4 regions of the Rahnella contaminans genome follow, and region 4 is predicted to be linked to each of the others. Evidence: predicted binding sites of a transcription regulator. Region 4 holds the regulator's gene; each other region holds the start of a gene.

Region 1 (8,046 bases), on a different contig from region 4:
ATCCGGGCAACTACGACGAATACATGACGGCGGCAACGCAGGCTCGTGAACTTCTGAGTGCCAATAACGCCAAGAAAAAAGCGCAAATAGCCGAGCTGCAATCGTTCGTCAGCCGCTTCAGCGCCAACGCCTCCAAATCTAAACAGGCTACTTCCCGTGCCCGTCAGATTGATAAAATTCAGCTCGACGAAATCAAAGCGTCCAGCCGCCAGAACCCATACATGCGTTTTGAGCAGGACAAGAAATTGTTCCGTAATGCGCTGGAAGTGGAAAAAATCACTAAAGGTTTCGACAACGGTCCGCTGTTTAAAAACCTGGGACTGATGCTGGAAGTCGGCGAGAAAGTCGCGATTCTGGGCGCCAACGGTATCGGTAAATCCACCCTGCTGAAAACGCTGGTGGGTGAGCATGAGCCGGAAAGCGGTTCAGTTAAATGGTCTGAAAACTCAAAAATCGGTTACTACGCGCAGGATCACGAATACGAATTTGACGATACCCTGAACGTTTTCGACTGGATGAGTCAGTGGAAATCCGAGAAAGACGACGAGCAGGCTGTGCGCGGTGTTCTCGGGCGTCTGCTGTTTGGTCAGGACGACATCAAGAAGAAAGTGAAAGTGCTTTCCGGTGGTGAGAAAGGTCGTATGTTATTCGGGAAACTGATGATGCAGCGTCCGAACATCCTGATCATGGATGAACCAACCAACCACCTGGATATGGAATCTATCGAGTCATTGAACATGGCGCTGGAAATGTACGAAGGCACGCTGATCTTCGTTTCTCATGACCGTGAATTCGTCAGCTCGCTGGCGACGCGTATTCTGGAAATGACACCGACCCGTGTGATTGATTTCTCCGGTAATTACGAAGACTACTTACGTAGTCAGGGTATTAATACGTAATCGTTGATTCTGATAAAAAAGTCCGCAAATTTGCGGACTTTTTTTTACCTGAATTTCAGCGACAGACTCTGAGAATCAGCAATCCCCGCATACCTCGCAACCCGGATCTTTCATCAGGTTCATCTGGCGAAATTGCAGCGTCATGGCGTCGTACATCAGCAGTTTTCCGCGTGGCGTTTCGCCGAAGTGCGTCAGCAGCTTGATGGTTTCCATGGCCTGCAAACTGCCGATGGTGCCGACCAGCGGTGACATGACGCCGGCTTCGACGCACGTCAGCGCGTTTTCACCAAACAGACGGCTGAGGCAGCGATAGCACGGCTCGCCGGGCTGCCATGTAAACACGCTGAGCTGGCCTTCCATGCGGATGGCAGCACCCGAGACCAGCGGTTTTTTCTGCGTAAAACATTGCTGATTGAGCTGATTTCGCGTCGTGACGTTGTCAGTGCAATCGACCACCACGTCGCAGGCGGCAATCAGTTCGTGCAGCATTTCGTCATCCGCCTGAGCATCAACCTGATTCAGCTGAATGTGCGGGTTAATTGCCGCCAGCGCCAGCGCGGCGGATCCCACTTTCGACATGCCGATTCTGGCATCGGTGTGCAGCGTCTGACGTTGCAGGTTTGAGAGCGAAACCGTATCGAAATCCAGCAAGGTCAGCGTGCCTGTTCCGGCGGCTGCCAGATATTGCGCCGCCGCACAGCCCAGACCACCCAGACCAACAATCAGCGCGTGGCTGGCTTTCAGCTTTTCCTGGGCATCAAAATCAAACCCTTTCAGCACGATCTGGCGGTTATAACGCAGGGTTTCAGCATCCGTCAGTTCCGGCAGCGTCGCCATGATCAGCTCCTAAGCAGGGCGTTGAAAGGTTCGATTTCTACGATTTCGCCTGCGGCGACGTTTTCGCGCTCACGTTCAAGCACCACAAAACAGTTTGCGAGGCTGAACGAACTAAAGACGTGCGAGCCCTGATGGCCGGTGGTGCGTACTTCGAGCTGGCCTTCGGCATTTGTGCTGAAAATACCGCGCTGGAAATCCAGGCGTCCGGCGGATTTCTTTAGCGGTGTCACGGCTTTAGCTTTCAGGCGCGGCGGGAACTTCCAGGCGGTGTGGCCGGAAAGCTGAGCGATAAACGGTTGCACCAGTTGATAAAACGTCAGTGCAGCAGAAACCGGATTACCCGGCAGACCGCAGAACCAGCTGTTTTTCAGTTTTCCGAATGCAAAGGGTTTACCCGGTTTCATCGCCAGTTTCCAGAAACCAATTTCGCCCAGTTCATCGAGCATTTGCTTGGTGTAATCCGCTTCGCCCACGGACACGCCACCGCTGGAAATCACCAGATCGGCAAAGGCATTGGCTTCTTCAAAGGCTGTGCGCAGCGCCTGCGGATTATCGCGGATTATCCCTAAATCCAGTACGGTGCAGCCGAGCTGTTCGAGCATCAGACGCACGGCGAAACGGTTGGTGTCGTAAATCTGGCCTTCCTCTAACGGCGTCCCGACGGGTTGCAGTTCGTCCCCGGTCGAAAACACCGCGACTTTCAGCGCCTTCCAGACGTTAACTTCCGTCACGCCTAAAGAAGCCAGCAGTGGCAATTCAGCTGCGCCGAGACGCACACCGGCAGGCAGCACGCTGTCGCCTTGTTTGATGTCGTCGCCGGTCAGACGGATATTCTGGCCTTTATGCACTTCTGCGGTAAACCGCACGCCCGCTTCTGACACGTCGGCCTGTTCCTGCATGATCACCGCGCCGGCACCTTGCGGAACCGGCGCGCCGGTCATGATGCGGATACAGGTTCCGGCAGGCCATTCACCGTGGAAAGGCGCACCGGCAAAGGCTTTACCTGCCACAGGCAGAACGGCGTCTGTGTGCAAATCGGCGCAGCGCACGGCGTAACCGTCCATCGCGGAATTATCAAAAGGCGGGACGAAAACCGGGGATTTCACCGGCGTGGCGGTAATGCGGCCTGCGGCGGCAGCGAGCGGGAGAGATTCGGTATCTTTCGCTGTTTTGGACGGGACATAAGCGCGCATTTTTTCCAGCGCTTCTTCCAGCGAGATCAGACCGGCAGTATTGAATTCCATGAAAATTCCTTTGAGGTTCATCCCGGCGGGACGGGTGTTTTCACCGGAACCGGGCGGGGATTTGGAGCATGCGCATAGTATGACAGAGAAACGCGGCGAACCAAAAATTGCGGAAGGCGTAAAAACTTCGTGGGGATTCCTGAAAAATTGAGATCGATCCCAAAATTAACAATGTAACGCAGGTATGATGGTTTCCGTTATTTGTGACATGGGTCACACAACTGTCAAATATACAGGAATAACCGGTGCTTAAAAAAAATCGCCATCAGGCCATCCTTCAGTTGGTAGAACAGCATGAAGTGTTACAGGTAAGCGAACTGGCACAATCGCTGGATGTAAGTCTTGAAACCATTCGTCGTGACCTGAGTGAAATGCAGGATAAAGGATTGATTCTGCGTCGTCACGGTCGAGCCCGTCGTCTGGTTGCTCAGCCTGAAACATCCTGGCTCAACAGTTTGCAGCGCTGCCCCCAGCTTTAATCGTGGCAGTGAAATAAGAAAAGGGAAGGCTCCGCAGAGTCTTCCCTTTTTTATACACAATATTTAAGAAAATCAGTGCGACGGTTGTTGCTCCAGCGCTTCGGCTTTGCTGTTGACCGAGGCAAAAATCAGCGCCGCCAGCAGGAAGACGTAAGCGATGGTCGCAGTATTCAGTGCCCAGAATAACCCGTACTGGCTGTACACCAGCGACGACAACGTGGAGAAGATCAGCGTCCCGATGGTGCCGATAGTCAGCAAGGCTGACGTCAGCGTTGGCGGCGAATTTCTGACCTGCAAACTGCCGTAGCTCATGATGCCTGAGAACAGGCCGGAATTGCAGAAGCCAAACAGACCAGCGCAAATCAGGATAAGCATCGGGTTCCCGCTGTTGGCCGCCACGGCCAGGCTCACCAGCCCGACACCCGCTGAAATCAGCAGATACGTGCGCAGTTTCACGAAGCGAACGGTGAACTGATTCACAAACAGGCCGATGGATTTCACGGTCCAGTAGGTCGTGATGTAGAACGCCGCGCGGTCAGCCGCCATCCCGAAATGCTCTTTCAGCCAGCTTGGCAGCCACATGGTGAACACCGGTTCCGCCAGCAGGAAAGCAAACAGCGCGAAGCACAACACCCACACCGAAACGCCCCAGCGGTCGTGCTGCTGGCCGGTTGATGATTCTTTCTCAGCAGCCTGCGGAATCGACGGGAATTTCTGCCCGGCGCACAGCACGATCATCATCAGGCTCAGCACCGCCATGACGCCGTACATCGCCAGCCAGCTTGCGCCATGCTGGAACAAATATCCCAGCAGCAGCGACAGAATCACACCCGCCAGTGCAAAGAAGAAATCGGTGAGAATCAGGTTCGCCGAGCGTTTCTTCGGATCTTCATTGATGCGTACGACCAGATAGCTGCCGATGGACATCATGATGCCGGACGCCGCGCCAATCAGGAAAACGCCGATACCGAACATGGTGATGGTCGGCATCAGGAACAGCGCGATGCAGGTCAGTACAGAGACGGTTGAGCCGGTAATCAGCTGTTTGCCCAGATTGAATTTGCGCATCAGCACGCCGCTTATCATGATCGGCAGGAACAGGCCGATGTTCATCAGCGTAAACATCTGTCCGATAAATCCGGGGTCTTTGCCAAACGCCTGCGACACCGGGCCGATTACGATCCCGAGCGTTGAAACCAGCGCACCGGTGAAGAAATAACTCAGCCAGGAAATCATATTGATCCGCTGGCGGTTGAATGCCTGTTCCATAGAAGTCCCTTATTTCCCAGCCGCTGACAGGTCGGCGAAGAACGCGCGGATCAGTCGGGTGAAATCACCCACCGCCAGTTTTGCGCAGCTCAGGGTTTGTTCGTGGGAAAGCGGGGTGTCGGATAGACCTTCGGCAAAGTTAGTCATGGCAGAAACCGCCAGCACTTTGAGGCCGCAGTGTCGCGCGGAAATTACTTCCGGCACGATAGACATGCCGACGACGTCGCAGCCGAGGGTTTGCATCATGCGGATTTCCGCAGGCGTTTCGAAGTTCGGGCCGGTGTAGGCGGCGAATACGCCTTCTGCCACGTCGATATCCAGTTTGCCGGCGACAGCGTGAAGCTGCGCGCGCAGATCTTTGTCATAGGCGTTCGCGAGGCTGAAGAAGCGCGGGCCGAAACGGTCGTCATTCGGGCCAGCCAGCGGGGATTCCGGCATAAAGCTGACGTGGTCGGTGAGCGCAACCAAACGACCCGGCGCGACTTCTTTGCGCATGGATCCGGCGGCGTTAGTCGCCAGCAGGAATTCACAGCCCAACAGTTTGAAAGTGCGGACGGCGCTGGTCATTACCGACATACCGTGGCCTTCATACATATGGCCGCGGCCTTTCATGCACATTACCGGTACACCTTCGAGATGGCCCAGAACCAGTTCACCGGCGTGGCCGACGACGCTGCTTTGAGGGAACCCCGGCAGGTCGTGATAAGGAATGGTAATCGCACCGGACATATCGTCACACAGCGTGCCGAGGCCGGAACCTAAAATAAGCGCGGCGCGTGGGATAAAGCCCGGGGCACGCTGGCGGATAATTGCTGCACAGTCAAACGCGTTGTTATTGAGCATGATCACTTCTCTCATTATTGACAGTAGGGTTGAGTTGAAGGCAATGCTAGGGTGAGCGGCCTGTGGCGTCTAATACCGTTCGCCGCCGGGATTTATAGTCAAAATCTATAAATCCAATACGCTAATATTTAAGGGAAAATAAATGTTGCTGGAGAAAATGTGACGCGACCATTCACCGATTCAGTTTTCGATCTCGGCCAGATTAATCTCCGCCTGCTGCACTACTTTCGCGTCGTGGCCGAGGAACTGAGTTTCAGCAAAGCGGCGGTGCGGCTCAATATGTCGCAGCCGCCGCTGAGCCTGCATATCAAAGAGCTGGAACATCTTCTCGGTACGCCGCTATTTCTGCGTACCACCCGTTCCGTGTCGCTGACACCGGCGGGCGCGGCGCTGATGCGTGAAGCAGGGCTGATGCTCGACAGCATCAACCGTTCCTTGCATCAGGTACGTAAGATTGGCCGGGGGGAAATCGGGCATATTCAGTTTGGTACGGTGGGCACTGCCGCCTGGGGGCCGCTGATGCCCGTGCTGAACAATTTCGGCAGGCATGCGCCGGAAATCAGCTGGTCGATTACCGAACTTACGCCGGTTCAGCAAATCGACGCGTTGCAGCTGCAAAGGATTGATATCGGTATCTGGCGAGAGGCCAAGCTGGCGCTGCCGCAGGGGTTATCGAGCAAGCTGATGGGGCGTGAGAACGTGGCCGTGGCGCTGTCAGAGAATCATCCGCTGGCGATCAGAAACAGTGTGGCGTTCAGCCAGCTGGCGAATGAGGATTTTATTCTGATGCCGATGAACACGTCGAGTCTGGGCAGTTATTTATATTCGATGTGCCGTCAGCACGGTTTTCTGCCGCAGGTGAAACAGCAGGTGAATGAGCCGCAGACTGCGCTGGCACTGGTGGCGAACGGTTACGGAATTACGTTATTGCCGGAAAGTTATGCACGGATCCACTGGCCGGGTGTGCGATTTTGCGCGCTGACGGAAATGCTGCCTGCCGATCTCTACGCAATTTATCAGGCGGATTCGGTGACACCGGCGACGGCGCGGTTTCTTGATCTGCTCTGATTCATTTTGCTTCTGACAATTCTCAGCCAAAAAATAAAGCCGCTGGAACTTTGAACTTTCCTGCGGCTTTTTCACAACTCAGTCTGTCATTCAGCCGACAGACATTTCGCGATGAATCTTTTCTGCTTTACTGCGGATACCGGCAATGATCACCGCCAGCACCAGAAGCACGTAAGAAACGGTGGCGATATTCAGCGCCCAGAACAGGCCGTATTCGCGGTAAATGAACGAAGAGAATGACGCGAAAATCAGCGTGCCGACTGACGCGGTGGTCAGCAGGGCAGAGGTCAGCGTTGGCGGTGAGTTTTTCACCTGCAGGCTGCCGTAGCTCATCAGGCCGGAGAACATCCCTGAGTTACAGAACCCGAACACGCCCACCGCAGCCATTACCAGCGCCGTGTTTTCGCTGTGCGTCACTACGCACAGGCTGATTAAGCCGACAATCGCGGAGGCAAAAAGGAACGTACGCAGTTTGACGAAACGCACGGTGAACTGGTTAAGGAACAGGCCAATCGCTTTCACCATCCAGTAGGTGGTGATGTAAATCGCTGCGCGGTCAGTGTCCAGACCAAAGTGTTCATGCAACCAGCTTGGCATCCACAGGGTGAACACCAGTTCGCTGAAGACGAAGGCAAACAGTGCAAAACACAGCACATACGCGGCAAAGCCCCACGGCTCTTTCGCTTCACGATCTTGTTTTGCCACGGCGTCCGGTTTAGCGACAACCGGAAATTTCTGGCCCACGCACAGCAAAATCATCAGCACGCTCAGGGTGCCCATAATGCCGTACATCGCCAGCCAGCTTGCGCCGTGTTTGAACAGGAAACCGAGCACCAGCGACAGCGTCATGCCAGAAAGCGCAAAGAAGAAGTCGGTGAAAATCAGGTTAGCAGAACGCTTTTTCGGGTCATCGTTGATGCGCACAACCAGATAGCTGCCGATAGACATCATCAGGCCCGCTGTCGCACCAATCAGGAATACCCCGACGCCGAACAATGTGATGGACGGCATCACGAACAGCGCGATACAGGTCAGAATAGTGATAATTGAACCAGTAATCAGCTGCTTACCGAGATCGAACTTACGCATCAGAATGCCGCTTATCATGATCGGCAGGAACAAACCGATGTTCATCAGCGAGAACATCAGGCCGATAAATGCAGGCTCTTTATTGAAAGCGGTCGCCACCGGGCCGATGACAATCCCTAAAGTGGAAACCAGCCCACCGGTAAAGAAGTAACTTAGCCAAGAGATCACGTTGATCCGACGGCGGTTATAAACAGTTTCCATAACTGATTTCCTAAAAATAAAAAATATAAGAAGGCCACAGTAAGCTTTGCCAGAGGTGCTTATATCTGCGGTTAGGACGATTATTATTCCTGTTCTTTTACGGTTTGTCTTGGACGT
Region 2 (8,046 bases), on a different contig from region 4:
CCGCATTTGTTTAACGCACAGGTCTCGACTCACGTTACCGTCAGCGCCGGGTTAGCTGCGCTGGAAGAGGGCGATTTTATTAGTGCCTTGGGCAACGCTGACGCCTCACTGTATAAAGCCAAAAATAGCGGGCGTAATAAAATATTTTATGCATGGGAAGAGAATAATGAGCGCCACGAAATCGCTGAAGAAAAATTAGCCTGATAATTGCCGGAAAGTAGCATTGATAACAGCGCGCTCATTGTTATTATTTTTGCCAGCGGTAATGATGCTGCCGCCCTGTTCGATAATAAAGTGCGCTCATTCATTATCACTGCATAATCATTCAACTTTCGGCCTGATTAATGGTTCAGGCTGAAAGTTAAACAGCTTGTTTACCTTATTGAATGTTACAAAACCCTGTTACCCGCCTGACTGAACGCCCTGCTTAAATAACCCTTTCATTTTGTAAATCCCCACAAAAATAAGATGTATAAAAATAATCCTAATCCCGACGTTGTTTTCTCATCGCCCCCACAGAATATTGCTTTTTCCCGCCAGGTTTTATGTTACAAAACCCGTCTACTTTATTGTTTTAACGCCATTATTTAGCCTGTTTCAAAATTTGTGAACTCTCTCACGCCCACCTTCCGGCGAGTGCCAGAGGCTATTTTCCCGTGGCACTGACCGGAAGGCTCCCTGATCGAACACTTCTTACACTGTTGCCCACCCGCCGTACTGACTTCTGACGGATCAGCGTGTTACGGCAGGCTTATTCACCTCATTACCACTCTGTTTCTCTACATAACAAAAGGTCCGGTGTATGAACAGTTCGATAGTTTTAGGGATTATCTGGCATCTGATAGGAGCGGCCAGCGCAGCCTGCTTCTATGCACCTTTCAAGCAAGTGAAAAGCTGGTCCTGGGAGACCATGTGGTCGCTGGGCGGTTTCTTTTCCTGGATTATTTTACCGTGGGCGTTGAGCTACGTACTTCTGCCCGATTTCTGGGCGTATTACGGCTCGTTCAGCTTTGCCACCCTGCTGCCGGTTTTCCTGTTCGGCGCGATGTGGGGCATCGGGAACATCAACTACGGCCTCACGATGCGCTATCTCGGGATGTCGCTGGGGATCGGCATCGCCATCGGGATCACCCTGATTATCGGCACGCTGATGACCCCGGTCCTGCAAGGCAAAATCGGTATGCTGTTCGGTACCGCCGGTGGCCGGTTAACGTTGCTCGGCGTGCTGGTGGCGGTGATTGGCGTGGCGATTGTCAGTTATGCGGGTTATCTGAAAGAGAAAGCGCTGGGGATTCAGGCGGAAGAATTTAACCTGAAAAAAGGGCTGATTCTGGCGGTGATGTGCGGGATTTTCTCCGCCGGGATGTCGTTTGCGATGAGTGCAGCGGTGCCGATGCACGACGCAGCACGCGCACTGGGCATCGACCCGCTCTACGTTGCCCTCCCAAGTTATGTAGTGATCATGGGCGGCGGCGCTCTCGTCAACCTCGGTTTTTGCATCATCCGTCTTGCGACACGAAAAAACCTTTCATTCAGGGCAGACATGTCCGTGGCGAAATCCCTGCTGGTGGCCAATATCCTGTTCTCCATCCTGGGCGGCACCATGTGGTATCTGCAATTCTTCTTTTACGCCTGGGGACACGCGAGCATTCCCATCGAATACGACTACATGAGCTGGATGTTGCACATGAGTTTCTACGTGCTGTGTGGCGGAATCATCGGTCTTGTTCTGAAAGAATGGGCCCGCGTCGGCAGAAAACCGGTTCGCATTCTCTGCCTAGGTGCGCTGGTGATTATTCTGGCTGCCAATATCGTCGGGCTGGGAATGGCACTCTGATTTTTCCACCGTAAACCCTGGCGGCAGAGCGTGCTTTGCCGTTATCAATCCGCCGCAATCAGCGAAAAAGGCTGCGGCGGCGTCTTTTTGGCCTGAGCAATAAACCGCTGCCGGTAATCCCTCGGCGAAACACCGTACGCACGGTTGAACACCACGGAAAAATAATTACTGTCGTCAAAGCCGCATTCGGCGGCCACGTCACCGATCGCCTTGTTGCCATAACGCAGCAAACTCATTGCCCGGCACAACCTGAGCTGGCGCAAATAGTTCATCACGCTTAGCCCGGTGTGTTGCTTGAATAACGCGCGCAGGCTGCGGGGATTCAACTGATGTTGCTGACAAAACGTCTCCAGATGGAACGGTTCGGCAATGCCTGCCCGCAGCGCCATAAGCAATAAATCCAGCTGATGTGCGTCGGGCAACACACCGCTGTCTGGCCGGTGCCGGAAGCGTAGCAAGAGCAGCGCCAGCTGCATCAGCAACGCTTCGCTCAGCTGAACAGACAGCGGCTCGGATTTCATACACTCCTTCGCCAGCTCATCCACTTTATCGCGCAAAACGGACATCCCGAGCGTGCTCAGCCGCCAGTAACGCTGTTCCTGGCTGGCATTTTCTCCCGGCAATAATTGCGCCCAGTCGGCTTCCAGCCGGAAACGTTCGCGGCAAAACAGCACATTATCGAGCGCCAGTTCATTGGCCGATTCATAGCTGTGCCGGTCTCTGGCGTTGATGTAAAACAGGTCGCCGCAGGTAATGGGATAGGGAATATCGTTCCAGATATGCATGCCGTTGCCACGCCAGACGATCACCAGTTCATCGAAATCGTGGTCATGGGTGGGAAAATCCGCCTGCGGATGGCGCTCTTCTACCACCACCGAGTTCATCCCGGTCAGAAAGAGGTCATTTTTATTGAGTCTTAAAGACATAGCAGCAATCCCATACCCGTTTGACGGCAAGATAAACGAGGCGGCTCAGGCAAAAACCTGAGCGCACGAGAGGCACCGCTTAACGTAGCTGATCACGCATGAGTTTTGGCGACACCGAAAATTCCCGACGGAACTGCGTCGAGAAATGGTTACTGTCACTGAACCCGCAGGCATAAGCGATATCCGTAATGCTCTGATCGCTGTGATGTAAACGACGGCGGGCTTCCAGCAGGCGCAGGCGGTTGAGATACCGCTGCGGCGTCATGCCGGTGTAATGCTTCATCTGCCGGTGCAGCGTGCGCAGCGCCAGCGAAAAACGTTCGGCGGCCTCGGTCCAGTTAACGTCCTCACTGTAATGTGACTGGAGCCATTGCAAAAGTTGGTTAACCTTGTTTTCCGAGGTATCTCGCAATTGTGGCTGAAAACAGTCCTGATAAAGCAGGATCAGCAACTGTAAAAACAGGCTTTCGCGCGTGGCGATGTGTTCCATTTCTACACTGGCGGGCAGCGCTTCCAGCTGCGCGATACAGTTCAGAACCTGATGCAACACGCACGGGCTGAGCTGCCAGTGGATCTGCGACTGATAGTGATGCTCCTGTGGCAGAAAATGGCCGACATCCTGAATAAAGCGAAACGCTTTTGGCGAACGGAAAAGCACATTGGTCAGCCGCAGGTTATCCACGTTTTCAAACAAATGATGATCGCTGGCGCGGACAAAACACACCGTTCCGGCGGTCAGGGTATACGGATTGTCATTAAAGATGTGCACGCCCGATCCGCTTTCCACCAGCATAATCTCGTGGAAATCGTGGTAATGCTCCGGGAAAACGTCTTGCGGTAGACGCCGCTCAACCGTCACAGTCAGCTCAGGTGCCGCAAAATAATCATCACCCTTCAGTAACGTCATTTATCGCCTCCGGTTCAGGAAATCATGATGCTTCGGAAAACCACCCTACCCTGCGCGTGCCGTTCTTGCCTTCAAACGGCGGCGTGAAAAACGTCATAAACGGTCAGATTTTTAAGATTCACCCCTTCACGCAACAGATCTGCGGCGAAGATCACAGTCGCCCGCCCCGCCCGCATCCCCGTTTGCAAAACCTCGCCAGCGCCAGCTTTCGGCTGATCTGTGATCTGCCTCGCATCTACCTTTTTAATGCTGCCATCCCGTCAAAACCGATGGCAATCACCGGAAGGTGACCCTGCAACGCCTCCCCTACACTGGCCGCATATTCAATAAGGAATGGCCGCTATGAGAACTCACCATCTTGCCGCTATTGACCTCGGCGCTTCCAGCGGCCGGGTAATGCTGGCGACGTTTACCCGCCACGATGCAGACCCGGCAGCAACGCTGACGCTGAAAGAAATTCACCGTTTTCCCAATAACCTGATGCACGTAGATGGTCACGAAACCTGGGATCTTGATGCGCTTGAAAAGCACATTCTCGAGGGGCTGAACCGCCTGGATGCGTCGGGCATTCAGCTCGACGGTATCGGCATTGATACCTGGGGCGTGGATTATGTCCTGATCGACGAATACGGCCAGCGTGTAGGGTTGCCCGTTTCCTACCGCGACAACCGCACCGAAGGCGTCATGGCGCGGATGGAGCAACAGCTGAGCCGCGAAGCGATTTACCAAAAAACTGGCATCCAGTTTATGCCGTTTAATACGCTCTATCAGTTGCGTGCACTGAGCGAACAGCATCCTGAGGTCGTAGAAAAAGCCGCGCATCTGCTGATGATCCCGGATTATTTCCTTTACCGTCTTACCGGCAAGCTGAATCAGGAATACACCAACGCCAGCACCACGCAGATGCTGAATATTTCCACCGGCGACTGGGATGAAGATCTGCTGAAACTGGCAGGCGTACCGCGTCAATGGCTGACAAAACCGAGCCAGCCCGGCCATTCTCCCGGCCTGTGGCACAGCCCGCGCGGCCGCAGCGTACCCGTTTTCAGTGTCGCCACGCATGACACCGCCAGCGCAGTCGTGGCCGCGCCGCTCACCGGCACGCACAGCGCCTATATCAGTTCCGGCACCTGGTCGCTGATGGGCATCGAAAGCCCGAAAGCGTTCAATCACGTCGGCGCGATGCACGACAATGTCACTAATGAAGGCGGCATCAACGGCAGCTACCGCGTACTGAGCAATATTATGGGGTTATGGCTGTTCCAGCGCGTCTGCCGCGAACTGAATATTCAGGACCTGCCTTCATTAATTACGCTGGCCAAAAACGTCCCGCCGTTCACCTATCTGATTAACCCGAACGAAGACCGCTTTATCAATCCGCCGTCAATGGTCGATGCCATCCGCGAAGCCTGCGGGCAGGCGGGAGAACCGGTTCCGGTCTCACCGGCTGAACTGGCGCGCTGTATTTTCGACAGTCTTGCCATGTTGTACCGGCAGGTGGCCGTTCAGCTGGCGAAGCTGCAAGGCGAGCCGCTTCGCGACATTCACATTGTCGGCGGTGGCAGCCAGAACCAGTTCCTGAACCAGCTTTGCGCAGACACCTGTCAGGTAAACGTCAGCGCCGGGCCGGTTGAAGCCTCCACGCTTGGCAATATCGGCTGCCAGCTGATGGCCCTTGATGCCGTAAAAGATGCCGCTGAATTTCGTCGCATTGTCGCCACGAATTTCGAACAACGCCATTACCTCCCCCGTATTCACGAGGATTTCCCAATTCACTGGCGCCGTTTTCAGGCGCTCTGTCACGCCAATGAGGAGCTCGCAGTATGACTTCATCTATCGATCACGCATGGACGCTAGCCAAAGAACGTTTTGCCCAGCTGGGCATTGATGCCGAAGCTGCAATCAAACAACTCGATTCCCTGCCGGTTTCCATTCATTGCTGGCAGGGGGATGACGTCGCGGGTTTTGAAAATCCGGAAGGCGGGCTGACCGGCGGTATTCAGGCGACCGGCAATTACCCCGGCAAAGCGCGGAATGCACAACAGCTGCGGGCGGATTTAGAACTGGCGATCTCAATGATCCCCGGCCCTAATCGCCTGAATCTGCATGCTATTTATCTGGAATCCGATAATCCGGTTCCGCGCAATGAAATCGAACCGAAGCATTTCACCGGCTGGGTCGACTGGGCGAAGAAAAACAAATTGGGTCTGGACTTTAACCCGTCCTGTTTTTCGCATCCGATGAGCGCGGACGGCTTCACGCTCTCCAGCGCCAATCCGGAAATCCGCCAGTTCTGGATTGAACATTGTCAGGCCAGCCGTCGCGTTTCCGCCTCCTTTGGCCGCGCGCTGGGCACGCCTTCCGTCATGAATATCTGGGTTCCGGACGGCATGAAAGATGTCACCGTGGATCGTCTGGCACCGCGCCAGCGCCTGATGAGTGCGCTCGACGAAGTAATTGCCGAGAAGTTTGATATCACCGAACACATCGACGCCGTCGAAAGCAAACTTTTCGGCATCGGCTCTGAAAGCTACACCGTCGGCTCCAACGAATTCTATCTGGGCTACGCCGCCAGCCGCGGCACCGCGCTGTGCCTCGATGCCGGGCATTTCCATCCGACCGAAGTGATCTCCGACAAAATCTCGGCCGCCATGTTGTATGTGCCGCGCCTGCTGCTGCACGTCAGCCGTCCGGTGCGCTGGGACAGCGACCACGTCGTGCTGCTGGATGACGAAACGCAGGCCATCGCCAGCGAAATCGTGCGCCATAACCTGTTCAACCGCGTGCATATCGGGCTGGATTTCTTCGACGCTTCCATCAACCGCATCGCCGCCTGGGTTATTGGCACCCGCAACATGAAAAAAGCCTTGCTGAAAGCGCTGCTGGAACCGACCGACCTGCTGAAAAAACTGGAAGTCGAAGGCGATTACACCGGCCGCCTGGCCCTGCTGGAAGAACAAAAATCGCTGCCGTGGCAGGCCGTCTGGGACATGTATTGCCAGCGTCACGACGTGCCGGTCGGCGCTCAGTGGCTGGATACCGTTCGTCATTACGAAACCAGCGTGCTGGCAAAACGCTGATTATCGAAGAATTTATGGCTGAAAAGCATTCACCTTATTCGCAGGAAAGAACTGATGAAAACATTATTTAGCGCGTGGTTTGTACAGGGCATGGTCAAAGCGACCACCGATATGTGGCTGAAAGGCTGGGACGAGCGCAACGGCGGCAACGTCAGTATGCGTCTGCTACCGGAAGACGTGGCACCGTACAAAAATGATTTTTACGCCCAGCCGCGTCAGGTTGAACTGACCCAGCACGCGCCGGATCTGGCTAACGAATACTTCATCGTGACCGGCTCAGGTAAATTCTTCCGCAATGTGCAGCTCGCCCCTGCCGAAGCGCTGACCGTTATTCAGCTCGATGACAAAGGCGCCAGCTACAAAATCCTCTGGGGCCTGACCGCGGGCGGCCTGCCGACGTCAGAACTGGCATCCCATCTGCAATCACACGCTGTGCGTAAACGCGTCACAAACGGGCAGGATCGCGTGATCATGCACTGCCACGCCACCAACCTGATTGCGCTAACCTATGTGCTCGAACCCGACAGCGCGAAAATCACCCGCAAGCTGTGGGAATGCAGCACCGAATGTCTGGTGGTCTTCCCCGACGGCGTGGGCATTGTGCCGTGGATGGTCCCGGGCACCGACGGCATCGGCGCAGCCACTTCCGACCGGATGCAACATCACAGCCTGGTGCTGTGGGCCTTCCACGGGATCTTCGGCTGCGGCCCGACGCTTGATGACGCCTTTGGTCTGATCGACACCGCGGAAAAATCGGCGGAAATACTGGTGAAAGTGATTTCAATGGGTGGGATGAAACAGACGATCCAAACCGACGAGCTGATTGCGCTGGCTAAACGTTTTGACGTCACACCTTTTGAGGCCGCTTTAAAAGCCTGAACCGGCCATTAAGGCTCCCACTTATTAAAAACCCGGCACAGGAACGACGGAAAGTTTCCTGTCGCCGGGACCGGCGCAGATCAGGAGCCGCGCGGTCAGAATATTGATTTTAAATAAAATATGAGAGGGAATTTTATGAGTTTCATGCTTGCTCTTCCAAAAATCAGCCTCCACGGCCAGGGCGCGATCAGCGATATGGTTGCGATGCTGGCGACAAATCAACCGGGCAAAGCGCTGATCGTCACTGACGGTCAGCTGGTCGAGTTAGGTCTGCTCGATGGCCTGTTCTCCGCACTGAAAGCCGCCGGACTGCCGTATGCGTTATACGGCGGCGTGGTGCCTAATCCGACTTCCGCACACGTAGACGAAGGTTTCCGTCAGTATCAGGAAAATCATTGCGATTATCTGATTGGTTTC
Region 3 (8,046 bases), on a different contig from region 4:
CGCCACCGGTCATGTGCAAGGCGATGCCTGAAATCACCAGCACGCCGATGTACTTGATAGCGCTGTGCAGCATCGTCACCCACGCCATACCTTTCATGCCGCCGAACGCAAAGTAGAACGTACTGACGACGGCGGTGATAAAGGCTGCCACCGGCAGATTCACTTTCAGTACGGTAGAAATGGCCGCTGCACCGCTCACGTAGTTCCCGACGTTAACCAGCAGCAGGGCGTAAATCATGATGATTGAAATGATGTTCTTGGTCGTGTTGCCGTACTTCTCAGCAATTGCGCCCGAAATCGTGATTTTTCCGGTGTTATAAATGCGTTTGACCAGCAACAGACCAAAAATCGGGAAGCCGATGGCGGCACCCAAAATCGACCAGGACGCCGCAAAACCGCCTTCGAAAGCCGCCTGCGCCGTCCCGATGGTGGATTTGGCACCGATGTATTCCGACATCAGCAGCACGCCGACAATAAACGCAGGCATTGCGCGCGAACCTTCCATGAAATCGCCGCTGGTTTTACTGCGCAACCGGTAGGTCAGCCAGGTGGTGAACAGGATGTAGGCGAGCACAATGCCAATAATAATTAACGTATCTGATGAGCTAAATTCTTTCATTTTTTCCTCACACAGCGCGTAGGGGACCCTGCCTGCGCACTTTCATGCGCAGGAGATCGGTAGATTCGTTAGGTAAGGCGCGTTTAGCCGCGCAAATTAAATTCTTTTATGACGGTCAGGATCTTCTGTGTATCGTCCTGCGTGAATTCCACCGGATACCGGCTTTCACCCACGTTAAACCCGAGCATATTCACGGCTTTTTTAACCACGGCCGGTGAAAACGCAATGCTGTATAAATCGGTGCGGATCTTATTGATGTCTGCCTGAACCGCTTCGGCGGCGGCAGGCTGGTTTTCCTGCAGATGGTGGTAAACAGCGTTTACCTGTGCGGGGATGATATTGGCGATACCGGAAATGCAGCCGGCGCTGCCTTCGGTGAAACCGCGATAAATCAGTGAATCCGGCCCGGTCAGCACGTCAAAATCAGCAAACTGCTGGCTGACTTCGTGGAAACCGTGCAGGCTCTCGTACGAACCGGCACTGTCTTTAATCCCTTTGATATTAGGATGATCGGCTAGTACGCGGACTACATCTGGCGTCAGCGTATTACCGGTTCTTGCCGGAATGTTGTAGAGATACACCGGCACCGTCAGCGCATCGGCGACGGCGCGGAAATGCGCAATCAACTCCTGTGGGCGTAACGCCGCAAACCACGGCGTAATCACCGACACGGCACGCACGCCGAGTTTCTCAATCTGTTTTCCCAGACGAATGGTGTCGCGGGTAGAAATCTCGCCGACATGCGACATCACGCCCGTGTCATCGCCCGCGGCTTCGAGACAAATCTCTGTGACTTGAATTTTTTCCTGCTCGCTGAGCATAAAGAATTCGCCGTTAGTGCCGTTACAGAAAATATTATTTCCTGCCTGTTTTTGGCGTTTTACCTGCTGGCGCAATGCGTCACCGTCGAGTTCTCCCCTGGCGGAGAACGGCGTCACAATGGCGGTATAGACTCCGGTAATATTATTCATTTTATTCTCTTTACGTCGTTGTAATCGGATATGAAATAAGGGGTTAACGAATGCTGCGGTAAATTTCCGCTATTTGATTTTTGCTGACCGGCATCGGTACATTTTTAATTAAACGTTGTACCTCTATTGCCCCCTGCGACAAATAAGGAATGTCGTCAGGTGTGATATTCAGCTGGCTTAATTTGACCGGCAAATCCAGGCGATGAACCAGCGCGTCAAAATATTCCACCAGCGCATGGGATTTTTCTTCTTCACGTAATGTCCGGTCGGCATCTGGAATTAAGTCATAGGCCTGCGCAAATTTATTCACGGCTGAAGGCCTGACAAAAGCCATACAAGGTGCGAGCAGAATGGCATTCGCTACCCCGTGAGGAATGTGATATTTGCCGCCGAGCGGATAGGACATAGCGTGAACCAGATGGGTGCCCGCATGGGCAATCGATGCGCCGCCGTAATATGACGCCCACAGCATATTCAGCCGCGCCTGCAGATTTTCCGGTTCGGCAACGGCCGTTTCGAGGCTGGCAAACAGCTTCTTCATGCCGACCAGCGCGAAGTTATCACTGACCGGGTTAGCAATGACCGACGTGAAGCATTCGAACAGATGGCACAGCGCATCGATGCCGGTAGACGCCGCGATGCGCGCGGGCATGCTGGTGGCCAGTTCAGGCACCAGCGCAACATAATCGGGCAGCATGACCGGCGTGATAATGCCTATTTTGGTTTCCTTTTCGGGGATCGCCAGAATCGCGTTTGGTGTGGATTCTGAGCCGGTGCCTGCAGTGGTTGGGATCAGTAACGACGTCGTACGGTGTTGCGGTTTTTCGCCCGCCAGCAGACTGTCGAGCGTGACGGTTTCATCTCCGGCGCACAGAATCGAAAGCAGCTTTGCGACGTCCAGTACGCTTCCGCCGCCGACGCCAATCACCAGATCGACCTGCGGCTGATGCAGTGTTTTCAGGATAGCGGCGACGTCATGCTGGTTCGGTTCGGGCGGCACACTATCAATAATGCTCACCTCGCAGCCTGCGTTATCCAGCTGGCCTATCAGCGATTGCACCGGCGGCAGGCCAATAATGTTTTTGTCGCTGACCAGTAAAACCTGACGTTTTCCGGCCAGCAAGTAGCCGATGTCCTGTAATGACTGATAACCGCTGATGATCGTGCTGTCTATATTCATGCCTTTTTCCTGCCGTCTGAGTCTTTAGTAAGAGTGAGTTTAATCATCAAAGGTCGATACTCCTCACATCGTCAGGGCAATTTATAGGCGAAATTGAAGTTGAATAATTTGAACTTGCTCACATATAATCAATCATGATTGAATATAATCATAACCAGCAAGATTAACCCGACCTCATTCATCACGGAGCCACGATGGCCAAAACCGTAACTCATACAGCACTTCAGAAATCCGCCGGGCTGCTGGTGATTGCCGACGACTTTACCGGCGCGAATGATACTGGCGTGGCGCTGGTGGCGCAGGGAATGTCGGTATGTGTGCAGTTTGATGTCACTGGCAGCGTGGTAAAAGTGGGCACCGGTCATGCACTGATTTACAGCACCGACAGCCGGGCTATGAGTGCAGAGGATGCCGCGGAAAAAGTCACGCAGGCTGTGCTGGCCGGGTCACCGCTTTCCACTGAGAAAGGATGGGTCTTCAAGAAAATCGACTCTACGCTGCGCGGGAATCTGGGGGCAGAAACCGAAGCTGTGCTGATGGCACTCGATTGCCCGCTGGCGATTATCGCGCCCGCCGTACCCGAACTCGGGCGAGTGATAAAAGACGGGCTTTGCTACGTGAATGGCCGCTTACTGACGGAAACTGAATTCGCCACAGACCCGAAAACGCCGGTCAGCACGGCCAGCGTCGGCGCACGTCTGGCTGAACAGACGTCGCTGCGCCAGCATCACATCAGCCTTGAGGTGCTGCGTTCGGGGGATTTTCAGGCACAGCTTTTCGCGCTGACGGCCTCGGGTGTTCGCATTGTCGTGGCCGACAGCCAGTCCGCAGAAGATCTGAAACTGATTATTCATGCCGCAGAAAGTTTGCCATTCAGACCGCTGCTGGTCGGTGCTTCCGGCCTGAGCCATGCGCTGGCGCAACATTGCCTGACGCCGCAAACCTCGCCTGAGAATATCACTGAACGCACAGCCGCACCGCTGCTGGCGGTTGTCGGCTCAATGAGTGAAATCGCGGCGCAGCAGATTACTTTTGTACAACAACACCGCCCCGTTTCACTGATTGATATTGATGTTCTCCGGCTCTTCTCTGCGGATTCAGACCGGCTGCTGACGACGCTTTCTGCTGAAATTCGCCACGCCATCGCAGAGGGCAAACATTGTTTTATCCGTACCCGTCAGAGTGAAGAGCAGCGGCATTCCGTTGCCCAGTTTTGCCAGCAAAATCACATCAGCCGCCCGCAAATGGGCGGGCGCATTGCCGTCTTTCTCGGGCAACTGATTCAGAACGTTTTACAGCAACCGGAGACGAAACCGGGCGGACTATATCTGTCCGGCGGAGATATTGCGCTGGCCGTTGCCCGGGCGCTGGGTGCGAAAGGATTTGAAATCAAAGGACAGATTGCAGGCTGTGTTCCGTGGGGATTTTTACTCGACAGCCCGCTTAACCGTTTGCCGGTTATGACCAAAGCGGGTGGGTTCGGCACTGAAAATACGCTATTTGAAGTTTTACGCTTTATTGAGGAGAAATTGAGTGACTAAAATTATTGCAGTAACCATGGGTGATCCTGCCGGTATTGGCCCTGAAATTATCATTAAAGCGTTAGCTGAAGGTGAGTTGTCCGGTACGCCTGCGGTGGTTGTCGGATGCGCGGCGACTTTCCGCCGGATCCTCGCTCTCGGGATCACGCCAGCCGCTGAATTACGCATTATCGATGACGTTTCGCAGGCACATTTCGCGCCGGGCGTCATCAACGTGATTGACGAACCACTGGCGGATCCGCAGACGCTGGTGCCGGGAAAAGTGCAGAAAGAAGCGGGTGATCTGGCCTATCGCTGTGTGAAACGCGCCACCGAACTGGCGATGGCCGGACACGTTCAGGCCATCGCTACCGCTCCTCTTAATAAAGAAGCGATGCATTCTGCCGGGCATATTTATCCGGGTCATACGGAATTGCTGGCGAAACTAACGGGCAGCCGCGATTACGCGATGGTGCTTTACACCGACAAGCTGAAAGTCATTCATGTCACCACGCACATTGCCCTGCGCAAGTTCCTCGATACGCTTAACGCCGGGCGCGTGGAAACTGTTATTCAGATGGCAGATACCTTCCTGCGTCGCGTCGGTTACGAAAACCCGCGTATCGCGGTGGCGGGTGTGAATCCGCATGCCGGTGAGAACGGATTGTTCGGCGATGAAGAAATCAGGATTGTCGGGCCGTCTGTGGAAAAAATGAAAGCTAAAGGCATTAATGTTGCCGGGCCTTGTCCGCCGGATACCGTGTTCCTGCAAACCTACGAAGGGATGTATGACATGGTGGTGGCGATGTATCACGATCAGGGACATATTCCGCTGAAACTGATGGGATTCTATGACGGCGTGAACATTACGGCGGGCCTGCCTTTCATTCGTACGTCGGCAGACCACGGCACCGCATTTGATATTGCGTGGACAGGAAAAGCCAAGTCTGAGAGCATGGCGATCTCCATTCAGTTAGCCGTACAACTGGCGTAATTCTGCGCCAGCGGCGCAGGGAAAAAAGGAATCACGTTGACCGGACAAAGCCGCCTCGATCAGATTATGGATTATCTGAAAAGCCATAATCTGGTCACCGTTGAACAACTGGTTGCCGCTATTGCGGCCTCCCCGGCGACCATTCGCCGGGATCTGATCAAACTGGACGAGCAGGGTGTCATCAGCCGCAGCCACGGCGGTGTGACGCTCAACCGCTTCATTCCCAGCCAGCCGACGACCAATGAAAAGCTTCAGCGCAGCCTGCAGGAAAAACAGGCCATCGCCGAAGTCGCTGCTGCTATGGTAAAACCGGGCGATGCCGTCGTTCTCGATGCAGGCACCACGATGCTTGAACTGGCGCGCAATCTGACCCATTTGCCTCTGCGGGTCATTACAGCCGATTTGCGTATCGCGCTGTTTTTATCGGAATTTAAACAAATCGAAGTGACCATTATTGGCGGACGTATCGACGACAGCAGTCAGTCATGCGTCGGCGAGCATGGCCGCCGGTTGCTGCGCAGCGTCTATCCGGATATCGCGTTTATCAGTTGTAACTCGTGGAGTTTGGACAAAGGGATCACCACGCCGACAGAAGAAAAAGCCGGGCTCAAGCAGGATCTTGCCGTTAATGCGCGCCGCAGGGTGTTGCTGGCTGACAGCAGTAAATATGGTGCGTACTCGCTTTTTTGTGTCACGCCGCTGGCCGGGATGACTGACATTATCACCGATAAAGGTCTGAACTCAGAAATCAGACAATTGCTTTTAGAACAGCCATTTACGCTGACTCTGGCCTAAAGCTAGCTGAAAATTCACGATAAAAAAAGGCCGGACATCCCGCGATGCCCGGCCTTTTCTTTTATGTGCCGATCAGACGGCAGGGAGATTCCGGCCGTAGTAGATTTCCTGCATTTCTTTGTACAGCAAATCGGTGATTTCCTTGCGTTCCTGCCCAGTCAGTTCTTCCGGATTTGCATTAAACAGATAATGCTTGAGATCGAATTCTTTCAGTAACATCTTGGTATGGAAGATATTTTCCTGATACACGTTGACGTCCATCATCTTGTACAACCCTTTCATGTCCTGCGACATAAAGTTCTGAATCGAATTGATGGAATGGTCGATGTAGTGCTTCACGCCGTTCACGTCACGGGTAAAACCGCGGACGCGGTAATCAATGGTGACGATGTCAGATTCCAGCTGGTGGATTAAATAGTTCAGCGCTTTCAGCGGTGAAATCACGCCACAGGTGGACACTTCTATGTCGGCGCGGAACGTACACAGTCCGCCTTCAGGATGGCTTTCCGGATAGGTATGCACGCAGATGTGGCTTTTATCGAGATGCGCAACCACGGAATTCGGCAGCGGGCCAGGATGCTCGGTGGTATCGACATCACTGGGGTCAATCGGCTCTTCGCTCACCAGAATCGTGACGCTGGCGCCCTGTGGTTCGTAATCCTGCCGCGCAACGTTAAGAATGTTAGCACCGATAATCGAACAGGTTTCGGTGAGGATCTCGGTTAAGCGGTTGGCGTTATATTCTTTGTCAATGTAGGCAATATAGCCGTCACGATCGGCTGCGCTTTTGGCGTAGCAGATATCGTAGATACAAAAACTCAGGCTTTTGGTCAGGTTATTGAAGCCATGCAGTTTTAGTTTTTGCAATTTAGTTCACCCCCTTACGGATGCGGTATCAGCGCGCAGCTGACAGGGCATTCAGTAAATACTGCGGCAACGCAAAGCTGCCGTGATGAATCGCCGGATTGTAATAGCGACAGGTAATGCCTGCGGCGTCGAAGCGCGCCTGCAATGTCTGGCTGTCGATCTGGCGGTAAGCCGGGTTATTGGTCGCCCAGGCGAAGGTCATGATGCCGCCGTAATAGGTCGGGATCGCGGCCTGATAGAAACTGACATCACTGAAATAGTGGCTCAGTTTGGTGTGGCTGTTGACCGCTTCATCCTGCTGAAGGAAGCAGACACCGTTTTGCGCCACGAAAATGCCGCCCGGTTTCAGGCAACGCGCGCAACCTTCGTAGAAGGCCGAGGTGAACAGGCTTTCTCCCGGACCGATCGGATCGGTGCAGTCGGAGATAATCACATCAAACGTTTCAGCGGTCTGATTCACGAAATTCACGCCATCTTCAATCACCAGATTGAAACGGGCATCATCGTAAGCACCGGCATTATGATTGGGCAGATACTGGCGGCAAAACTCCACCACGCCGGCATCAATTTCCACCATCGTGACCGATTCCACGCCTTTATGACGGCAGACTTCACGCAGCATTCCGCCGTCGCCACCGCCGATGATCAGCACTTTTTTGGCATCGCCGTGCGCCAGTAACGGAACGTGTGTCAGCATCTCGTGATAGATAAATTCATCACGTTCGGTGGTTTGCACCACGCCGTCGAGCGCCATCACGCGGCCCAGCGCCGCATTCTCAAAAATCACCAGATCCTGGTGTTCAGTTTTCTCACGGTACAACTCTTTTTCGACGCTGAAGTACTGGCCAAAATGGGCGTGCAGCGTCTCATACCATATTTCTTTGGGTGACGAGTTCCGGGACATGTCTTTGTTTCTCCTGAGCATTCGCAGCCATAAAAATGGGCGCACATGATAGCTAACTCTGCCTGCGCATGCACGGTTGAATTTCAAACAGATAAATTTAGCTTAATTGTAGCTGAGTGAGGTGTGACGCGGATCCGGAGAGGGGAAATGAAACGCTCCGGCATCAGACTGACGGAGCACTGCGGGGGAAATTTAG
Region 4 (8,046 bases):
ACAAAATTGACGTCGCCGCCCAGGTCGATCTGCTGGTCGGCGTGGTGCCCATCGTTAACCTTGAGTGGATCCAGAAACTGGTGCGCGATACCGGCGAGCGCGGGCATTCCCGTGAGGCGGTGATGGATTCCGTAGTGCGTTCGATGGACGACTACATCAACTACATCACGCCGCAGTTTTCCCGCACGCACATTAACTTCCAGCGCGTGCCGACAATCGACACTTCCAACCCGTTTGCTGCCAAAGCCATTCCGTCACTGGATGAAAGCTTTGTGGTGATCCATTTCCAGGGACTCGATGACATTGATTTCCCGTATCTGCTGGCGATGTTGCAGGGCTCGTTTATCTCGCACATTAAAACACTGGTCGTACCGGGCGGGAAAATGGGACTGGCGATGGAGCTGATTATGGCGCCGCTGGTGCAGCGCCTGATGGAAGGTAAAAAAATCGAGTAACGAACTCAGGCGTCGTTCATCAGCAACTGACGGATAAACCCGACATGCAGTGCGACGCCAATCTGTAACGCCTCTTCATCGAGGCGAAAACGCGGATTATGCACACCGTAAGTCGCGCCAATTTTTTCATTCCCGCTGCCAATAAACAGGAAGCAACCCGGTACTTTTTGCTGATAGGAAGAGAAATCCTCACCACCGAACAGCGGCTGAGTGACTTCGCGCAGCGCCTGTGGCCCCAGCGTTTTTTCGATCACCTGACGCGCAATCGCACAGGCCTCAGGATGGTTATCACCGTTCACATAGCCGCGCGTCCAGCGCAGTTCGTATGTCGCACCGTGCGCCGCCGTAATCCCCGAAATAATCTGTTCCATCAGCAACGGAACCTGCTCGCGCACACTGCTGTGATGGGTGCGCAATGTTCCGGCGAGTTTCACGCGTTCCGGAATGACGTTATAACTCTCCCCGCTCTGGAAGGTGGCGATGGTCAGCACCGGCACCTGAAGCGGATCGATGCGGCGCGCAACGACGTTTTGCAGCGCCGTCACCACTTCCGCGCCAATCACCACCGGATCAATGCACAAATGCGGCATCGAACCGTGTCCGCCTTTGCCGGTAATCGTGATGTCGAAGTTATCGGTGGACGCACAGAACACGCCCTCTTTCAGGCCAACCTCGCCCGTCGGAGAATTCGGCATAACGTGCAGGCCGAAGATTTTCTCCACGCCGTCGAGCACGCCTAAATCCACCAGTTCCTGCGCCCCGCCCGGCGGCAACTCTTCCGCATGCTGGAAGATAAACCGCACCGAGCCGTGCAGCGCGGACTGACATTGCGTCAGCACTTTCGCCGCACCCAATAACATCGAGGTGTGCGCGTCATGGCCACAGGCATGCATGACACCCGGCACCGTCGAACAAAACGGCTCATCGTTTTCTTCCTGAATCGGCAGGGCGTCGATATCCGCCCGCAGCGCATACATCGGCCCCGGATAAGCGCCTTTAAGATCGGCAACCACGCTGTTGGGCGTCAGCCGCGTCAGGGTCAGGCCGCCAAAACTTTCCAGCTGTTCCGCAATGTAATCCGCCGTTTTATGTTCCTGAAATGAGAGCTCAGGATGCGCATGAATATGTCTGCGCCAGCGCAAAACATCCGTTTTGACTTCCGCCAGCATCGCTTCAAAATTAAATGTCATCAGACTTCTCCTCAGTTATGCCATGTCGCGCAACGCTGCGCGCGGTTTCAGGGTCAGCGGCAAAATCGCCAGCCCGGCAACCACCATCGCCAGCGCCAGAAAAACAAATGTCGAAAAATACCCGTGCGTCACGGTGATCAGATAGCCCATCGCAATCGGCGCCACGAATCCGCCGAGCGTTCCGCCGGTATTGATAATCCCCATTGCGGCACCCATCACTTCCGGCGGCAGGCGTTTCATCGGCAGCGTAAACACCGTGACAAATGCCGCCATCAGGAAGATATAGCCGAGGAACAGGAACAGCCCGGCAGTCACCGCCGACCCGGAGGTGTAGACCAGCCAGATGCACAGCGCGCTGAGCAGTGCGCTGCAAAAAATCACTTTCGGCTCTTTGCCCTGCATATAACGGCCGACCAGCCAGCCGGTCGCGAGCGAGGAAATCCAGATCCCCATTCCGCCGGTGGCGACCACCAGCCCGGAAACGTCCAGCGACATTCCGCGCTGTTGAACCAGATATTTAGGCAGCCACGCCATCAGGCCGTAAGACGGAATGTTGATGCAGAAAATCGACACGAACAGCAGCACGACAATCGGATTTTTAAGCAGCTCACGGTAGCCGGTCGCTACGCCGTTACGGGCTTCTGCTTTCGGAGGGTTCGGCACAAAAATGATAATCGCAACGGCAATCGCAAACGCCAGAAGGCCGAGAATAGAGAATGATCCGCGCCAGCCGAGCGTATCGAGTGCGTACACCGCAATCAGCGGCCCGGCTGTCATCGCCAGACCGGCGGATGACAGCAATACGGACTGCGCGAAAGTGCGCTGCCCGACATCAAAATTCGAGACCACCGCTTTGGCGCAGGAACACGGATAACCGGAATGTCCGACGCCGGAGAGAAAGCGAAACGTCACCAGCAAACCGAGGCTGAATCCCAGCAAACCGAAGCAGAGCGCGAACCCGCTGAGCAAAAACAGCGAGATACCAAGTACTTTTTTGTAGCCGAAGCGGTCATTCATCCAGCCAGCGGGGATCTGAAACAGCGAATAGGCCAGGAAGAAAATGCCGGTGATGTAACCCAGCTGCTCTGGTTGCAGGTTAAATTCGCGCTCAATCGGCAGCAGCGCGAACCCCATCACCGTTTTGTCGATATACACCACCGCATAACCGACGAACAGCAGGAAGATCATCAGGGAACGACTTTTCATAGCGGATATCCCTTTTTGTTATCACCGCGTCAGAAGTTCTCACTGTCGGGCGAAAAGTAAAATGCGACATGCATCACGTAATCAACTGAATAACAACGCATTATTTATTCCAAATCTGAAGCTATCAGCTTTACAGGTTTGCCATAAGATGCAATTTTTGGGCGGGTGATGCTTTTTACTGATAGGGCTTTCAAGCGAGGCGACATGCGTTATTTACCGAAATTGCAGCAACTCAAGGTTTTCCAGCAGGTTATCCGCAGCGGCAGTATTCGCGGCGCGGCGCGGGCGATGAATCAGTCGCAGCCCGCGGTCAGCAGAACCTTGCGGGAACTGGAACAAACGCTTGAAACTCAGCTTATCGTGCGCGGCAATCAGGGCATGGCGCTGACGGAAACCGGCCGCGCCTTTGCGCAGCGCATGCAGTTTATTCTCGAAGAACTTGAACGCGCGGCGGATGAGATCCGGCAGATTAATCAGTATTCGCCGGGTTCGGTGGCTATCGGGTTTTCATCACTGCTGGCGCTGACGGTATTTCCGGCCCTCAGTGAAGCGTTCAAAACGCAATTTCCCCAGTCCAAACTGCTGATTAAAGAAGGCCAGCTTTCGACGCTGTTACCGGCGCTGCGTGAAGGGAAACTCGATTTTGCCGTCGGGACCGCCGGGCCGGGTTTTCCGCTGGAGGATTTGGTGCGTGAGCCGCTGTTTAGCGCCCCTTTTGGCGTGATTGCGCGGCAAGGGCATCCGCTGGCAGATGCCACCACGCTCGACGAATTGCAGTGCGCGCGCTGGGTGTTGCCGGAAACGGATATGGGTTACTACCAGCAGATTCAGCTTTCGATGAACGGCTTTAACGCACCAGCCGGGGAAACGCCGGTAAGAACGGATTCGGTAGTGTGCGGGCTGAATATGGTGTTGCAGTCGGATTATCTGACGATTGTGGCGAAGGCCATGCGCGCGCCGTTCGGCTTACAGGACAGGCTTTGCCTGCTCAATATCGATACGCTGCCGGAAGCGGAATATTGCGTGCTCTATTCGCAGAAATCGCCGCTGACGTTTGCCGCGCGGCGATTTCTGGATTTACTGCGAAGTCAGTGCCAGTCGTATCACTGGTCGTGACTTATTCGGCGTTCACTACTTCAAAACTGTGGGTGATTGTCGCGGCTTTGCCCAGCATCAGGGAAACGGAGCAATATTTTTCCGCAGACAGGCTGACTGCGCGTTCCACAATTTTATCCGTCAGGTCTTTGCCGGTGACGATGAAATGCAGGTTGATGTGCGTGAACAGACGCGGTGCTTCCTCGCGGCGCTGAGACGTCAGTTTCACTTCGCAGTCACGCACGTCGTTGCGGCCTTTTTGCAAAATAGACACTACATCAATCGCGCTGCAACCGCCCGCCGACATCAGCAACATTTCCATCGGGCTCGGGGCTTTGTCGCCCGCATTACCATCCATTGTGATCTGATGGCCCGACGCTGACTCACCTAAAAACGTCAGCCCTTCTACCCATTTTACGCGTGCGTGCATGTGCTCTTCTCCCGGTGGATAAATTCGTCAAATTTTCCCCTCAGACTACCCTTTCACCCAAAAACTGGCAACGTAACCCGATCGCCATCATGCTGAAGCGAGACAACAGAAGACAGCATTGCAAACCTGTGTTACAAACAAAGCCGAAACATACTTTCCAGTAAATTGCGGTGACGGTTTTTGCGGTTTAAGAACAGAACCCACGGTGTTAACAGCAATAATCAGGCTGTTTCACTCCGACATCCGCTTGCAGCATTTCTGGGGAGTTATATGCTGAAAGGGCGCTTTTTAAAGTAAGTGCCGTACAGGGAACTCTGAGCCCTGTGATTTTGGGCAGCGATAACAACAGAGGATAATAGCAAATGGTTCTCGGCAAGCCACAAACAGACCCGACTCTCGAATGGTTCCTGTCTCACTGTCATATACATAAGTATCCTTCTAAAAGTACGCTGATTCACCAAGGTGAAAAAGCCGAAACGCTGTACTACATCGTGAAAGGGTCGGTTGCCGTCCTGATTAAAGATGAAGAAGGCAAAGAAATGATACTGTCATACCTTAACCAAGGTGACTTCATCGGCGAGCTGGGACTCTTCGAAGAAGGGCAGGAACGCAGTGCCTGGGTGCGTGCTAAAACTGCCTGCGAAGTGGCTGAAATTTCTTATAAAAAATTCCGCCAGCTGATTCAGGTAAACCCGGATATTCTGATGCGTCTTTCCGCGCAGATGGCAAACCGTCTGCAAGTGACGTCAGAGAAAGTCGGCAACCTTGCCTTCCTCGACGTAACAGGCCGTATCGCGCAAACTTTGCTTAATCTGGCTAAACAGCCTGATGCAATGACCCATCCGGACGGGATGCAAATCAAGATCACCCGTCAGGAAATCGGCCAAATCGTCGGTTGTTCACGTGAAACAGTCGGACGTATTCTCAAAATGCTGGAAGATCAAAGCCTGATCTCCGCACACGGTAAAACGATTGTCGTTTACGGCACACGTTAATCCCTCAGAAATTGGCGCGGCAGCTAACTGTCGCGCCTTTTTTATGGGCTAAGCTTTACGCATGACGCTATGGCGAAGACTGTTCTATCATCCCGAAGTTAACTACGCGCTGCGCCAGACGCTGGTGTTGTGCCTGCCTGTTGGCATTTGCTGGCTTTTTGGCAATCTGCAAATGGGTCTGCTGTTCTCTCTGTGTCCCGCCTGCTGCAATGTCGCGGGTCTGGATACGCCACACAAACGCTTTTTCAAACGTCTGATGGTCGGCGGCACGCTTTTTGCCCTGAGCAGCATTCTGCTGCAAGTGATGCTGGAAAGCTGGCACATTCCCCTGCCGCTCATCATGTTCTCGCTGGCGTTACTGCTGGGCGTGACCGGTGAAATCAGCCCGCTGCATGCGCGTCTGTTGCCCGGTGCGCTGGTGGCGACCATCTTCACGCTGAGCATGGTGGGTCTGCGCCCGATGTGGCAAGCTCCGGCGCTGTTCGCCGCAGGCACCGCCTGGTACGGTATCTTTAACTGGGCGTGGTTTCGTATTTCAAAAGAACAACCGATGCGCGAAACCCTCAGCCAGCTCTATCTGCAACTGGCAGATTACTTCGAGGCGAAATACAGCCTGCTGACGCAACACACCGATCCTGAAACCGCGCTACCGCCACTGCTGGCGCGTCAGCAACAGGTTATCGATCTGATTGCCCTGCTTTATCAGCAACTGCACATGCTGCCGCAACACGGACATCATCATCACCATAAGCGACTGTTCCAGCGTTTTCAGGTCGCACTCGATTTGCAGGAACACATCACGGTGAGCCTGCATCAGCCGGAAGAAGTGCAAAAGCTGGTGGAAGAAAGCCACGCCGAAGCGGTTATACGACGTAATGCGCAGGTGATCTCCGCCCGTCTGCGGGTCATCGCTGATGACATTCTTTATCACCGTTTATCCGGGCGATTTACGATGGCCAACGAACTGGCCGCGCTGGAGAAAATAGCCGCGCGCAATCCGGAGAATCCGGTCGGTCAATTTTGCTATTACCATTTCAGCCGCATTGCGCGTTTATTGCGGACACAACGTCCGCTGTACCGACGCGATCTGATGAACACTCAGCCCCGCTTACCTTTCTGGCCGGCGTTGAAAAGTTATCTTTCCTTTAAATCGGTCGCGCTGCGCAATGCTGCCCGGCTTGGCATCATCCTGGCGATTGGCAGCAGCCTTGGTCTGTTTTTCAATCTGCCCAAGCCCTACTGGATTTTGCTGACCATCATGCTGGTCAGCCAGAACGGCTATAACGCCACGCGCGTACGTATCCAGCACCGTGCGCTGGGGACGCTGGCCGGATTACTGATTGCATCCGGATTGCTGAAGCTGGAATTACCCGAAAGCACCACGTTGCTCTGCATGCTGCTGATTACTTTGTTGTCCTACACGGTTTTACGCAAAAACTACGGGCTGGCAATGGTAGGTATGACAGTGACAGCCGTGTATACCCTGCAACTGCTGGCGATGAATGGCGTACATTTTCTCGTACCACGGCTGATAGATACGCTGATCGGCTGTGCGCTGGCTTTCGGCGGCACCATCTGGTTGTGGCCGCAATGGCAAAGCGGTTTGCTGCGCCAGAATGCGCATCAGGCGCTGGAAACCTATCAGAACGCAATCCGGTTGCTGCTTGAGGAAAATCCGGATGCCGCGAAACTCGCTTACACCCGAATGCAGGTCAATCAGGCGCATAATAAACTGTTCACCTCACTGAATCAGGCAATGCAGGAACCGGGCTTTAACTCGCATTATCTGGCGGATATGCGTCTGTGGGTGACGCACAGTCAGTTTATTGTCGAGCACATCAATGCGATGACTATTCTCGCCCGCGAGCACTACATGCTGCCGGAGAAACTGGCGACGGAGTATTTGCAGACCTGCGAAATCGCGCTGCAAAGCTGTCAGCAGCGGTTGCTTTACGACGGGCCCGGTGGTGAGAACACCTTGTTTAATGCGCCGGAGCTGCATCCGGATATGCCGCTGACCGAAATGGAACGCCACCTGCGGAGGGTGATATCGCATCTGAGTGTGATGCATACTATTTCGTCACTGGCGTGGAAGCAGAGACCACATCATGGGATCTGGTTAACGCGGCGGGCGTGATTTATAACTCCCTCCCCCTGCAAAAGGGAGGGGTGGGGTATTAAGGTCGGCTTAATTGTCTGAGTTGCCCTCAAACCAACACCCCATCCCAGCCTTCCCCTCGTGAAAGGGGAAGGAGCAAAAGTAAAACCTTTCAGCCATTGCAGGATAGAAGTAAAACGTCGATCTCCCCTTCGCAAGGGGGGAGCAGTCAGCCTGTAACTTTTGCCACAGCTTTCTCAAAGCGCCCCATCCCTTCTTCAATATCCGCGAAGTCGATAACCAGTGATGGTGCAAACCGGATCACATTCGGGCCCGCCACCAGCATCATCAACCCGAACTCAGCGGCGGCGGCATGAAACTCTCCGGCGCGGTTTTTGAAGGCATCCGACAGCTCGGCGCCAATCAGCAACCCCTGCCCGCGGAATTCGCTGAAGACAGAATATTTCTGGTTGATGGCATCCAGCGCGCTGATGAATTTCTCGCGGCGTTCATTGATACCGGCCAGCACGTCTGGCGTATTGATAATATCCAGTGCGGCTTCGGCGACGGCACAGGC

Evidence for each region. Region 4 encodes CRP, which controls carbon source genes, mostly activating them, when cyclic AMP is high. Its sites were predicted from a motif close to ATGTGANNNNNNTCACAT; they were not measured.
Region 1: the regulator CRP is predicted to act here: its motif matches at 3,182-3,199, upstream of GW579_RS06535 (DeoR family transcriptional regulator).
Region 2: the regulator CRP is predicted to act here: its motif matches at 3,888-3,905, upstream of rhaB (rhamnulokinase).
Region 3: the regulator CRP is predicted to act here: its motif matches at 2,877-2,894, upstream of GW579_RS10860 (iron-containing alcohol dehydrogenase).

The regions. Positions count from the first base shown of each region.
Region 1 covers NZ_JAADJS010000001.1:1,467,076-1,475,121, reverse strand. The annotation lists gene GW579_RS06550 (ABC-F family ATPase) at 1-899, shown strand, start outside; gene moeB (molybdopterin-synthase adenylyltransferase MoeB) at 975-1,736, opposite strand; gene moeA (molybdopterin molybdotransferase MoeA) at 1,739-2,980, opposite strand; gene GW579_RS06535 (DeoR family transcriptional regulator) at 3,226-3,459, shown strand; gene tsgA (MFS transporter TsgA) at 3,532-4,728, opposite strand; gene xapA (xanthosine phosphorylase) at 4,738-5,571, opposite strand; gene GW579_RS06520 (LysR family transcriptional regulator) at 5,731-6,639, shown strand; gene tsgA (MFS transporter TsgA) at 6,730-7,929, opposite strand.
Region 2 covers NZ_JAADJS010000002.1:199,626-207,671, reverse strand. The annotation lists gene GW579_RS10145 (GGDEF domain-containing protein) at 1-204, shown strand, start outside; gene rhaT (L-rhamnose/proton symporter RhaT) at 803-1,837, shown strand; gene rhaR (HTH-type transcriptional activator RhaR) at 1,882-2,763, opposite strand; gene rhaS (HTH-type transcriptional activator RhaS) at 2,843-3,670, opposite strand; gene rhaB (rhamnulokinase) at 4,013-5,497, shown strand; gene GW579_RS10120 (L-rhamnose isomerase) at 5,494-6,750, shown strand; gene rhaD (rhamnulose-1-phosphate aldolase) at 6,805-7,629, shown strand; gene fucO (lactaldehyde reductase) at 7,765-8,046, shown strand, end outside.
Region 3 covers NZ_JAADJS010000002.1:378,410-386,455, forward strand. The annotation lists gene GW579_RS10850 (sodium:solute symporter family protein) at 1-619, opposite strand, end outside; gene GW579_RS10855 (dihydrodipicolinate synthase family protein) at 703-1,590, opposite strand; gene GW579_RS10860 (iron-containing alcohol dehydrogenase) at 1,634-2,770, opposite strand; gene dtnK (D-threonate kinase) at 2,965-4,311, shown strand; gene GW579_RS10870 (D-threonate 4-phosphate dehydrogenase) at 4,304-5,284, shown strand; gene GW579_RS10875 (DeoR/GlpR family DNA-binding transcription regulator) at 5,321-6,079, shown strand; gene speD (adenosylmethionine decarboxylase) at 6,152-6,946, opposite strand; gene speE (polyamine aminopropyltransferase) at 6,975-7,850, opposite strand; gene GW579_RS10890 (YacC family pilotin-like protein) at 8,043-8,046, opposite strand, start outside.
Region 4 covers NZ_JAADJS010000004.1:358,376-366,421, reverse strand. The annotation lists gene GW579_RS18880 (phosphoribulokinase) at 1-455, shown strand, start outside; gene GW579_RS18875 (amidohydrolase) at 461-1,645, opposite strand; gene GW579_RS18870 (MFS transporter) at 1,661-2,851, opposite strand; gene GW579_RS18865 (LysR substrate-binding domain-containing protein) at 3,056-3,967, shown strand; gene GW579_RS18860 (OsmC family protein) at 3,969-4,376, opposite strand; gene crp (cAMP-activated global transcriptional regulator CRP) at 4,739-5,371, shown strand; gene GW579_RS18850 (YccS/YhfK family putative transporter) at 5,433-7,508, shown strand; gene argD (bifunctional acetylornithine/succinyldiaminopimelate transaminase) at 7,699-8,046, opposite strand, start outside.